DNA from 3 places in the Lysinibacillus sp. CTST325 genome. Region 1 is predicted to be linked to each of the others. Evidence: riboswitches for the same ligand, from Rfam matches in the RefSeq annotation. Region 1 holds a riboswitch; each other region holds the start of a gene.

The links. Region 1 has a riboswitch for S-adenosylmethionine ahead of ACYQ73_RS24565 (cyclase family protein). Riboswitches for the same ligand answer to the same signal wherever they lie in the genome.
Region 2: linked by a shared signal. The riboswitch ahead of metK (methionine adenosyltransferase) and the one ahead of ACYQ73_RS24565 (cyclase family protein) in region 1 are both predicted to bind S-adenosylmethionine.
Region 3: linked by a shared signal. The riboswitch ahead of ACYQ73_RS17525 (O-acetylhomoserine aminocarboxypropyltransferase/cysteine synthase family protein) and the one ahead of ACYQ73_RS24565 (cyclase family protein) in region 1 are both predicted to bind S-adenosylmethionine.

Annotation. Positions count from the first base shown of each region.
Region 1 covers NZ_BAAFHO010000017.1:33,446-37,737, forward strand. Annotated here, with positions in the region: gene ACYQ73_RS24555 (MFS transporter) at 1-748, shown strand, start outside; gene ACYQ73_RS24560 (hypothetical protein) at 1,079-1,489, shown strand; SAM riboswitch class I at 1,636-1,741, shown strand; gene ACYQ73_RS24565 (cyclase family protein) at 1,840-2,577, shown strand; gene ACYQ73_RS24570 (DedA family protein) at 2,789-3,385, opposite strand; gene ACYQ73_RS24575 (Cof-type HAD-IIB family hydrolase) at 3,583-4,292, opposite strand, start outside.
Region 2 covers NZ_BAAFHO010000006.1:224,971-229,262, forward strand. Annotated here, with positions in the region: gene ACYQ73_RS16070 (alpha/beta hydrolase) at 1-246, opposite strand, end outside; gene ACYQ73_RS16075 (gamma carbonic anhydrase) at 382-900, shown strand; gene metK (methionine adenosyltransferase) at 1,071-2,267, opposite strand; SAM riboswitch class I at 2,595-2,712, opposite strand; gene pckA (phosphoenolpyruvate carboxykinase (ATP)) at 3,458-4,292, shown strand, end outside.
Region 3 covers NZ_BAAFHO010000008.1:53,431-57,722, forward strand. Annotated here, with positions in the region: gene ACYQ73_RS17520 (hypothetical protein) at 423-809, opposite strand; gene ACYQ73_RS17525 (O-acetylhomoserine aminocarboxypropyltransferase/cysteine synthase family protein) at 1,146-2,447, opposite strand; SAM riboswitch class I at 2,565-2,677, opposite strand; gene ACYQ73_RS17530 (glycerol-3-phosphate acyltransferase) at 3,141-3,773, shown strand; gene ACYQ73_RS17535 (DASS family sodium-coupled anion symporter) at 3,968-4,292, shown strand, end outside.

The DNA of each region.
Region 1 (4,292 bases):
AGCAACTGTGACTGGTGTCCCGCTAGGAACTTTTATTGGACAAGTAACCGATTGGCGAATGTCGTTTATTTTCATAGTTATCATAGGTATTATTGGATTAATTAGTAATGCCCTGCTTGTGCCAAGTCACTTATCCAAAGGGAATCCAATATCCATTCGAGATATGGGTAAAGTATTAGGGAATATTCGAATGTTATTAGTCCTCTTTATTACTGCAATTGGGTATGGTGGTGCATTCGTTGTATACACCTATGTTTCTCCTATTTTAGAGCAGTATATGGGCTACTCACCAAGGGCAATTGTCGTGATCTTAGTTGTATATGGTATTTGTGTTGCCATCGGTAATACATTAGGTGGTCGTTTTGCGAATAATAACCCTTTACGTTCTATCTTTATTATCTTTATAGGCTTAGCATTAGCACTACTCGGCATCAACTTCTTTTTAGAATCATCAATCGTTGGATTAATAATGGTCTTTATGATGGGGCTATTTATGTTTATGAATGTACCGGGATTACAGCTTTATGCCGTTCAGCTTTCGGAAAAATATATACCATCAGCTATTTCAATGGCTTCAGCATTAAATATTTCGGCCTTTAACATTGGTATTTTTCTAGGATCATACATTGGAGGAATCATCGTTCGCCACCAATCATTAGCTCATACTCCTATATATGGATTCTGTATGGTGATGATTGCTGCAGCGACTACGTTCCTATGGTTACTCTTCGATAGAAATAAACAATAACCTTTGTGAATGTTATGGCGCTTTAAATGAGGTGGATTACCGTTCCCGACTATTGCTTTCACTACAAAAGTCATTTGTTCATGTTAATGAAGTGACCGGTCGGAACGGAAATCAACTCCACGTTATTGCGATGAATTCATTTTTATATAATTACTTTGTAGATTTATCGGAACAAAATCTCATTTTATCGGAACAATTTTAGCTTTTATCGGAATCTTTTCTCGTTTTATCGGAACAATTTCAGTTTTTATCGGACGACTCCACCATTAACACCTAAAGTCTTTGTTGTACATAAGATAATGTATCAGCTATAGGATAGGAGGAATTTAGTTGTATTACAATCCTTATCCGTATTTTGTCTATCCTAATTATTTTCCGGCATGGGTAATGGCCAATCAACCAACAATTCAACACCCTTCTAGCCATCTAGCAATGCCGACAAACCCAACGAATAGAAGTCCATTTCCAATTGTCAATACAAAGAAATTGAAGACTTCCGCGAATCGAATCAAGGTTATTATGCAGCAAGCACAATTACTTACGGATAAAATTGATGAATCAGAGCAATTTGCACATGATCTTATGAACGCAGCACAACAATCAAATAAAACAGAAGTTGAAAAGTTAATTGCGTCAACAGGCATTACTCTAAAATTCGAAACTACCTATACACCAGATGGATTTCGTATAACATTTACTGAAAGTAGCTGTTGTAAGCTAACACTAATTTTGGGTTGGTGACGAGTTGGTCCTTTGAAGAGGGACTCTTTTTTTGCCTTTAGCATCTTTATAAACTTTAACCTTGTATCCCTATTGAACTTGTAAACTATAAATAAATATGCTAAAGTGTTTGTAATCATTATTTCTGAAAATTCTTATATCGTTTTTTCTTATCAAGAGAGACGGAGGGATTGGCCCTATGAAGTCTCAGCAACCAGCCTATAGGTATGGTGCTAATTCCAATTGGCAAAATTCTGCCTTGAAAGATGAGAAGACTTACTTAGTTGCTTTGCACGAGAGTCCTCTTCTTCAAGGAGGACTCTTTTTTTATTGTTGCATTCAAAAAAATTAAAAGAAAGCAGGGAATTATTATGGCAAACGAACTTTTACAAGCAATTCAACTATTGAAATCAAAAGAATGGGTAGATTTAACACATACATTTGGTCCAAATTCTCCACATTTCTTTATGTTTGATGATGCAAAATTTGAAACATTATTTTCGCATAATGATGGCTTCTTTGCACAGCAATTCACTTTCCCAGGGCAATACGGAACACATATCGACCCACCTATCCATTTTGTGCGAGATACACGCTATTTAGAGGAATTGGAGCTAAAAGAACTAGTGCTACCACTCATCGTTATTGATAAATCAAAAGAAGCCGAAGTAAATAACGACTACTCGTTAAGTGTTCAGGATATTCTTGACTTTGAAGCTGAATATGGAGAAATTGAGGCAGGTACCTTTGTTGCGTTACGTACCGATTGGAGTAAACGTTGGCCAGATAAAGAGTCTTTCAGTAACAAAGACGCTGATGGCAATAATCATATTCCTGGCTGGGGATTAGAAGCGTTACAATTTTTATTCAACGAACGAAAAGTAAGTGCTATTGGTCACGAAACTTTTGACACGGATTCAGCAGCAGATTTCCGTAAAAATAGTAAGCTAGACGGCGAGTATTTTGTGCTAGAGCAAGATACTTACCAAATTGAGCTTATGACAAATTTAGATAAGCTACCACCAAAAGGCGCTGCTATATTTAATATTGTGCCGAAGCCTGAAAAAGCATCTGGATTCCCTGTCCGTTCATTCGCAATATTACCGTAATATAGCAAAAGGTCTGATTCCATAAATATTGAATCAGACCTTTCATCAATTATGCCTCGAAATAATTCCATGACATCCGCCGGAGGCTTTAGGTCAACAGATGTTTTTTGTGCGAAATCGTAGCGAAGCAACAAATGTTTTTTGTGCGAAAGCGTAGTGCTAACGTAGCGGCAGCAGCGGATGTTTGGACACCCGCTGAAAGAAGTTAAATTTATTTAGGTGAATTCTTTCTTTTGAAAACAAAATAAACGACCAACATAATGATGATGAACAATACTATAACATAAATACTGTAGCGGGATAAATATAGCCCTACATAATGCCATTTCTCTCCAAGTACTTTCCCTAAGGTAATAAAAGTAAATGTCCAAATAATTGCTCCCGTATAAGCAAAGAAAGCAAATTTTTTATAAGGATAATTATTGATTGCCGCAATGTATGCAGTAAGATGACGTACACCTGGAATAAAAAAACCTATTAATAATAATATTGGTCCAATTTTATCAAATAATCTTTTAGTAAAATCAATTTTCTGTTCAGTAATATGGACCTTCGAACCGTATTTTCGTAATAAAGGTAGCCCGAATTTATAGCCTATATAGTAGCTCAGGGTAATTCCCCCCGCTGCACCTACCATAGCGCTAATTAAAGCTGGAATATGTGCAAGCGTTTCACTATATACGCTATACCCTACATATGTCAAAAATATTTCATCAGGAAGTGGCAGCCCGACAATTCCTCCTACTAGGATAAGAATGATGCCAAAATATCCATAATGTTCAATAAGAGATTGCACGTGATGCGCCATAAATCATCCCACCTAAAGCGTAATAATTTTTAATAGTTAGCTTTATCATAACTCAAAGGAGACAACATTATGAGTATTATGGATTTAATACAGTTTTCTCCATGTAATCATCAATGTTGTATTATAAAAAATGCGTTTCATAATCATAATTTTTTCTTAGTGACTAGATGATTCCTATTATTAGTTTAAGCCTACTATTAAATTATTTGTAGCTCACGTAGAGCAAAATCAATACCATCCTCAACTGATTTCTTCGTTACATAATCAGCGACTTTTTTTAATGCTTCGCTACCATTTCCCATTGCAATACCAAAGCCAACCTGCTCCAGCATGTCGATATCATTATCTCCATCCCCAAAAGCAAGCGCCTCCTCAGAACTCAAGTCGAAATACGCTAGTACAGCCTGGACAGCAATAGATTTAGAAACATCATGTTGCAAAACATTTGTAATGTAAGGGTGCCACCTTTTAAATAATAAATGAGGAAATTTTGAAGTATACTTTTTCTCTATATCCTCATCACCATATAAACACATTAAATAAACCTCTTGCGTTAAAATATCTTCATTAATAGCGGGAAACTCTTGCAAAGATAATGTTTCTCGCATGGCTTTTAATGTCTTTTCCTCTTGGACGTTATTCATTGACAATTGTTCTGTAAAAAAAGATAGACTTTGTTTATTTTCATCAGCAAAAGCTTTAACTGCCTGGACGATTTCTTTTGCAACAGGTATTTTATGTATTACTTGATCTTGATACTTAGCATATGCTCCATTAGCTGTAATAAACGTCTCTATTCCTATATTTCTTAACTCCTGGCACATTGATAAAGGTCTCCCTGTAGCAGCAACAAGATGAATTCCTTTGTTTTTTAATTGCTTAATAGCGTTCCTTGTACTCTCTTCAA
Region 2 (4,292 bases), on a different contig from region 1:
TAAATTATACGAAAAAGCATTCTCCATTAAATGCCTTGTATATTTGTTGTATTCTTTAAAATCTTCATCGTGAACACGAGAAAATCCTACATTTACTCCATGATTAGGTAAATCCCCCATAACTATGTGGAAGCCTTCCAATCTAAGTTTTTCAATAAGCCATGCATACCATCGGTGATTTTCATATGCACCATGAAGAATAGCAACCACAGCCTTTGCTTGTCCATCAGCTTCCCATTTCCACATTTCACATAGTCCTCCTAAAAAATAATTACACAATGATTATATCGGAATATCTAGCTCATTTTAATTTTATATTTCCATCAAGTTGCGTATTTGATACGATAATATTACATCATAGAAAGAAAAGAGGCGATCCTAATGATCTATCCATTTAAAGGTAAAAAGCCAAATATCGATCCATCCGTTTTTATTGCCGATTATGCAACCGTTACTGGTGACGTTACAATAGGTGCTGAAACAACGATTTGGTTTAACACAGTTATTCGAGGGGATGTATCACCAACAATTATAGGAAAAAGAGTTAGTATTCAAGACCTCTGTTGCTTACATCAAAGCCCCAAATATCCATTAATTATTGAAGATGAAGTAACAGTAGGACATCAAGTAACTTTACATAGCTGCACGATTCGAAAAAAAGCCTTAATAGGTATGGGCTCTATAGTATTAGACGGAGCGGAGATTGGTGAGGGTGCATTCATAGGAGCGGGTAGTCTTGTACCTCCGGGCAAAGTCATTCCTCCAAATAGCTTAGCACTAGGCCGTCCTGCAAAGGTTGTAAGAGAATTAAATGATGAAGATAAAGAAGATATGGAACGCATCATACGTGAATATGTAGAAAAGGGTCAATACTATAAATCTCTTCAACCAAAAAATTAATTTAACTAAATCAAAGCAGCTCCACATTTGCTCGAGCAATCGAGCCATACATGAGTAGGAGCTTATTTTTTCGTTAAAAACAGTGAAAGGGGCTATTTAAATGTTGAGCCCCTTTCTGTAATAGTATTTTAAAATATTTTTCCAGCTACTTCATTGCTTTAGCTGAATAGTTATAAACCTGCTTTTTCTTTTAATGCGTCAGCTTTGTCTGTTTGTTCCCAAGGTACATTTAAATCTGTACGACCGAAGTGACCATATGCGGCAGTTTGCTTATAAATAGGACGACGAAGGTTAAGCATTTTAATAATCCCCGCTGGGCGTAGATCAAATAGCTCGCGTACCCATTTTACAATTTCACTTTCCGTAACTTTTCCTGTTCCGAATGTATCAACAGCTATAGATACGGGTTGAGCAACACCAATCGCATAAGCTAGTTGCACTTCAGCTCGATCAGCTAAACCAGCAGCTACGATATTTTTTGCCACATAGCGTGCTGCATATGCCGCTGAACGGTCTACCTTAGTTGCGTCCTTACCTGAGAAAGCACCTCCACCATGACGTGCATAGCCACCGTATGTATCAACGATGATTTTTCGTCCAGTTAGACCAGCATCCCCTTTAGGACCACCAATTACGAAACGGCCAGTTGGGTTGATGAAATATTTAGTATCGGCATCTAGTAATTCACTTGGAACAACTGGAGCAATAACGAATTCTTTTAAGTCTGCTTGAATTTGCTCAAGTGTAGCTTCTTCATCATGCTGTGTTGAAATTACAATCGTATCAACGTGAACTGGTACATTGTTTTCATCATATTCAACTGTTACTTGCGTTTTTCCATCTGGACGTAAATATGCTAGTTCACCAGATTTACGTACTTCCGTTAAACGACGAGCTAATTTATGCGCTAAACTAATTGGTAATGGCATAAGCTCTGGCGTTTCATTACATGCATAACCGAACATTAAACCTTGGTCACCTGCGCCAATTGCTTCAATGTCAGCGTCTGTCATAGAGCCTTCACGCGCCTCTAATGCTTGGTCAACACCTTGAGCAATATCAGGTGATTGCTCGCCAATAGCAACAAGTACTGCTAGGTTTTCAGCATCAAAGCCGTATTTTCCACGTGTATAACCGATTTCTGCTACAGTATCACGAACGATACCTTTAATATCTACATAAGTAGAAGTAGTAATTTCTCCTGCTACTAATGCTAAGCCTGTTGTTACTGTTGTTTCACACGCTACACGCGCGTTTGGATCTTCTGCTAAAATAGCATCTAAAATGGCATCCGAAATTTGGTCACAAATTTTGTCTGGATGTCCTTCTGTTACACTCTCTGATGTAAAAAGTCGACGGTTTGTCATTTGATTTTCCTCCTATTACTTTTACAAATAATATTTGCGAATTAATACGGTACTCATTACCCATGTCAAGTTCGCCCCTAAGGATTGAACTCTCAAGCCGTTGTTGCTGTCGTTGCACGTTTGCACAAGTAAAACAATTGTTGCTGTCACTACGCTTTCGCACAAATAAACAGCTGCTGCTTTTAACACGAGGATTTTCGAAAGATCCGTCATTATAATAAGGAAAGGACTGTACACTTACCTTTAATTCGTTTTTAACAATAAAAAAAATCCTTTTCTCACGCTTACTTAACATGAGGAAAGGAATAATGACTTCGTAACCTTTCACTCTTATCGTTCAAGGGGTTCCCCTTGCATCAGATTGGCACCAGCGCATGTCGTGAAATGATTCATGCAGGTTGCCGGGTTTCACAGGGCCTGACCCTCCACCAGCTCGGGATAAGAGTATCCGTTCAATATCTCATAATACGTAAAAGGTCGAACATTGTCAAATATTTTTATCTTCCTTCAGCGAGTCGCTGAAATAGAGGAACTCCGTCTAAGAACGCCACGTCCTTTGGCAATTCATCTACAAAAAACATCTGTTGCTGTCGCTACGTTTGCACTTCGCTTTCGCGCAAAAAACATTTGTTGGCCTAAAGCCTCCGGACGAAAATTATGCCATGGCATAATTGATTGTATTCTTATAAAGAAAGTATGGGTTTTATACAGAAACTAAATTGCATAATATTGTAAATTAAAACAAAATAATCCCTACTCTCCACCTCACATCATGTGTTAACATATGTGTAACCCTTTACAGCACATTTTGTAGCAAAAGCAAAGCGTTAGCTACAGAACATGTGGTGGATGAATATGATTGTAGCCCCTTTTTAGTCGAAGACAAGCTCCAACTAATAAAAAAACAAGCTAAAACTTCACATCCTGTGCGAACCCCATGTTAGCCAAAAGCTTCCAAACACAATTTTGCTGTGTCGAAAGTGAATGTGTAATCACTTATAAATAGGGTAAAAAGCATTATCAAAACGAATAAATTTACTTTTTGTCGTTTTCTTGAAAAGTAATAAAATCTGAAAAATAATTTCTGAATTAGTATAGATTATTTAAGCAATTGTGTTATACTATTTTTGAAATTAAGAAAATCTCCCCAGACTCAAGGGAATACTATAAAAAAGGATGGTATTTAATCGATGAATTCAGTAGAAATTGCAAACGAACTGAAGGAATTATTAAACGGCGGTAACATTAATGTTCAACTTTCAGTACCACAATTAGCTGAAAAAGCTACATCTCGTGGTGAAGCTATGTTAACAGTAGATGGCGCAGTTCGTGCAGAAACTGGCAAATACACTGGTCGTTCACCTAAAGATAAATATACGGTAGAAGAAGATAGCACAAAAGATAAAATTGACTGGGGCAAAGTTAACCGACCAATTTCTTCTGAAGTGTTCGATAACTTATATGTAAAAGTAGTAAAATATTTAAAAGAACGTGACGAATTATTCGTATTCAAAGGCTTTGCTGGTGCTGACAAAGATTCGCAATTAAGCATCCAAGTCATCAATGAATATGCTTGGCACAATCTTTTCGCTCATCAATTATTTATCCGTCCAACTAAAGAAGAATTAGCTTCTCATGTTGCTGACTTCACAGTTATTTCAGCTCCTAACTTTAAAGCAGATCCTGCTATTGATGGCACTGCTTCTGAAACATTCATCATTGTATCACTTGAAAAGAAAATTATCCTAATCGGTGGTACTGAATACGCTGGTGAAATCAAAAAATCTATTTTTGGTATTATGAACTACTTGTTACCACAACAAGGCATCCTTTCAATGCACTGCTCAGCAAACGTTGGTGAAGCTGGTGATGTTGCATTATTCTTCGGTTTATCTGGTACTGGTAAAACTACTTTATCAGCTGATCCTGACCGTAAGCTTATCGGTGACGATGAACACGGTTGGTCTGATAACGGTGTATTCAACATTGAGGGCGGTTGCTATGCAAAAACAATTAACCTTTCTG
Region 3 (4,292 bases), on a different contig from region 1:
TAACACTTCGTTTTCAAACAGATATTTAGAATAAGTCATCTGAATGAAGATAAATAAACCTTTGAAACACACACAAATTCAAATAATTCAAAATTCAACTTAAAGAAAATTGTAACGTAAATACTTACATTTCACAAGAAAAATCTTTCTAGGACGGACATTTGTTTTCTGTAGACGTGCAAAGGAAATCGTTTTCATTCCTTTTATTATTTGATTTTTCACTTGAATCTATAATAATTGAACAAATATTGACGAATCTTTATTAATGCCTTTCTTCTATTATATATATGTATGTAAAGACATTCATAAAAATTGTTCTTTTGAAATATATTAATAAAAATTTTTCTGTATATCTTCATCGTCTAATTGAAAAAGCTCATTCCCTGTAGCAGCAGAGAATGAGCCAAAAATATGAGGGATAATTAACTAGCTTTGGCTAGCAATTTATAGCGATATTGTGTTAAAGCTTGTTGTACAAGTCTTATTTCCTCTTGCGTAAAATTTGGTATTGCATACGTACGTTCAACCAATTGAAATGTGCCGTATTTTAAATAGTACTCTGTCGCAGGTAGAGGAATATGATTTGCTCCATAGCTTTCATAAGCTTCGAAAACTTCTTTTACTGTATAGCCTTCCTCTTTGACATAAACCATTTCCTTAAAAGCAGAATGACCAAAGATCTCTTGCCATATACGCTCAACTGACGCAAGTATGTTTTGAATGGACATGTTGTTCACAAACACATGACCTTCATTTAATTCATAAATAAGATAAGATGCAATGTTTTGCGCACTATACACATTTCCCATTTAAAACACTCCTTTATCATCAGTTTTGTAGATAAGAGTAGCTACTGGCTGAGTAACTACTCCTCTTCATATATTTCAAAAGTGGGGGAGCACTTATGAAAACTTAATTAAATTGGTTCTAGGTCGGTAGCCTTTCGAACACTTTTCTTATTCCCTAGTATAAAACAAGGATTTAATTAAGTCAATAATACTTATAAAATTACTAGGTATTAATTTCAGTTATTTCACCAAATGAGGTGAGCGGTTGATGTAGCAACGTTTGACGCATTACCAAATGAGGCCTATCGAATGAGAAAATACGTAAACGCTACAACATTCGCCAATGTATTTTATTTATTAAGCTTCTACTTTTTGTTGCGAAGCTGTTACTTGTTCAATAGCTTGTTCTAAATCTGCAATGATGTCCTCTACTGCCTCTAAACCGATGGATAAGCGAATGAGCGACTCGGTTACGCCAGTTTGGATTAGCTCTTCAGCAGATAGCTGTTGATGTGTAGTAGATGCTGGATGAATAATTAATGATTTCGCATCCCCTACATTTGCTACGTGCGAGAATAATTTCACACTATCGATTAATTTACGCCCTGCTTCACGTCCACCTTTAATACCAAATGTAAGCACTGAACCGAAGCCATTTTTCAAATATTTTTTAGCTAAATTATGAGTAGGGAAATCTTCTAAGCCGTTGTAATTTACATATTCCACAGATGGGTGGTTTCGTAAATATTCAGCTACCGCTAATGCATTTTCATTGTGTTTAGGAATACGCAAATGAAGCGTTTCTAAACCTTGTAATAAATTAAATGCTGCATCTGCACTTAATGTTGGACCAAAGTCGCGTAGTAATTGCACACGCAGTTTTGTGGCGAATGCTGCCTCTGCTGTGTCAATACCATAACGTAAACCGTGATAAGAAGCATCTGGCTCAGTAAAGCCTGGGAAACGTCCACGAGTCCAATCAAACTTCCCTGCATCTACTACAACGCCACCTAAAGTTGTTCCGTGGCCACCAATCCATTTTGTTGCGGAATGAACAACGATATCTGCACCGTAGTCAATTGGTGTAGAGCCATATGGTGAAGCAAATGTGCTATCAATAATTAATGGCAAGCCGTTTTCATGTGCTACGTTTGCTACTGCTTCAATATCGAGTACCTTTAAACTTGGGTTACCGTAAACTTCAGCGAACACGGCCTTTGTTTTATCAGTAATAGCAGCTCGGAAATTTTCTGGATTTGTATCGTCTACAAAAATCGTTTTAATGCCGTAGTTTGGTAGTGTGTTGGCGAATAAATTATAAGTACCTCCGTATAAAGAGCTACCTGCAACGATTTCATCGCCTGCCCCTGCAAGATTTAAAATGGAAAACGCGATAGCTGCTGCACCAGATGAAAGTGCTACTGCTGCTGTACCGCCTTCTAATAAAGCAACGCGTTTTTCAAAAACATCTACAGTTGGGTTTGTAATTCGTGTGTAAATATTGCCGGCTTCCTCTAAGGCAAAAAGACGTTGCGCATGAGCAGTGTCTTTAAAAACGAAAGCCGTTGAGCGATATACCGGTACTGTACGTGATCCTGTTACCGGGTCTGGCTCTTGGCCACCGTGTAACAGCAATGTTTCTGGTTTAAATTTTGTCATTGTATACCTCCAAATGGTTATTTTTTTACGATGGTACCGGAGATGAGGAGGATTTTTTCAGTAGAAAACAAAAACCCTCTTCAGCTAAGAAGAGGGTTGCGGTTGCAAGTTTTCCTCCCCTTATCTGCCAGATCCAATAAGAATCTGTAGGAATTAGCACCTTAGCAAGTTCATCACTTACTGGTTGCCGGGCATCATAGGGCCTATCCCTCCGCCGCTCTTGATAAGAGTATGAGATTCAATTTCCATCGTTGTTACACAGTATAAACATAGACTTTTTCTCTGTCAACACTAAAATTTTATTTTTTCCGAAACTTCTGTCTGCTTTTTTACGTATTACGAACGCATACACTATTTTAGGTATTTAATTGGTTTATCGCCAAAATGTGGGGTTGATTTCCGTTCCGACTGGGCTCTTTCTTAGGGGCGTCCGATAAGCCGCTTCACTCGCGGGTCTCGGGCCAATAGATGTTTTTTGCGCGAAAGCGAAGCGGCAGCGGCAGCGGCAACAACACGATGTTGGTCACGAAGGCGTTATCACAAGACGTGATGGTTTTAGCCTTCGTTCCTCTATCGCTAATCCCCCAAGGAGTTGCCCAGTCTCCACTCCAATCACTTCATGGCATATGTTATAACAAACATCATTCCTAACTTTTAATGATGAGCCTATTTTATTTTGAAAGGAGGACTTTTATGTTAAAAGCCATTATCATTTTTCTTCTTGTTGGTTATTTGATTGGCTGTATTCACGGCTCTAAAGTTGCTCAGTTTTTATCTGGGGTAGATTTAAAAAAGACTGGTCATGGCAATGCAGGTGCCTCTAACGCAACACTTTCCCTTGGTTGGAAATACGGCGTATTAGTTGCACTGATCGATATCGGCAAAGGCGTTGCAGCTATAATCGGCGCACATGCTTATTTAGCAGATATCACACAATTAACAGAAGTACAAGTTTGGCTCTTCACGTATATTGTAGCTGCCGGTGTCATTCTAGGTCATAATTTCCCATTTTATATGGGCTTCAATGGCGGTAAAGGAACTGCTTCAATCATAGGAATATTACTTGCGATTGATTGGAAAATTGGCTTATTTGCACTCATTTTATTTGTTATTTTATCTTTCGTGACGAACTATTTAATTGTCGGTGTACTTGAGTTTTATCTCGTTTTTTGTGCAGCCACATATTTATGGATTCCTGGAACAGTCCCAACGACTATAGCCCTATTACTTTTTGCTATAGCCATCATTTTGCATATCGAAAATATTAAGCGCTTGATGCTAGGAACTGAGCCTAAAGTAACTTCAGCATTCAAAAAGAAAAAATAATATCTTTTTGGATATTTTTGTATTTTCTTTGACCGTATATTTTCTCGCAACTGCCCATTATCGCTATAAACAGAGGGTATTTCACATACTAGTTCTTTTTACAATAAATAGACAAATTAACTTTTCTTAATAAAGCATTTTACTAGCCGATGTTATAGAAAATTACAGTCACGTTTGTAGAAAGGATGAAAGGTATGTCTACTTCTGAACAAGCAAAACCGAAACGTAATTTGAAACCACTCTGGATTGGGTTAGCCTTCGCTTCATTAATCATCATTATTTTTTTACCTAACAACGGCGATTTACCTGTAGCTGGACAACGAGCTTTGGCTATTTTAGCTTTCGCGGTCATCCTTTGGGTTACAGAAGCAGTATCCTATCCTGTTAGCTCTGCCATGATTATTGCTCTCGTAACAACCTTACTAGGGCTAGCTCCGTCAATGGACGATCCGACGAGAGAGCTAGGAACATCGGATGCCTTAAAATTAGCATTAAGCGGATTTAGTAATTCTGCAGTTG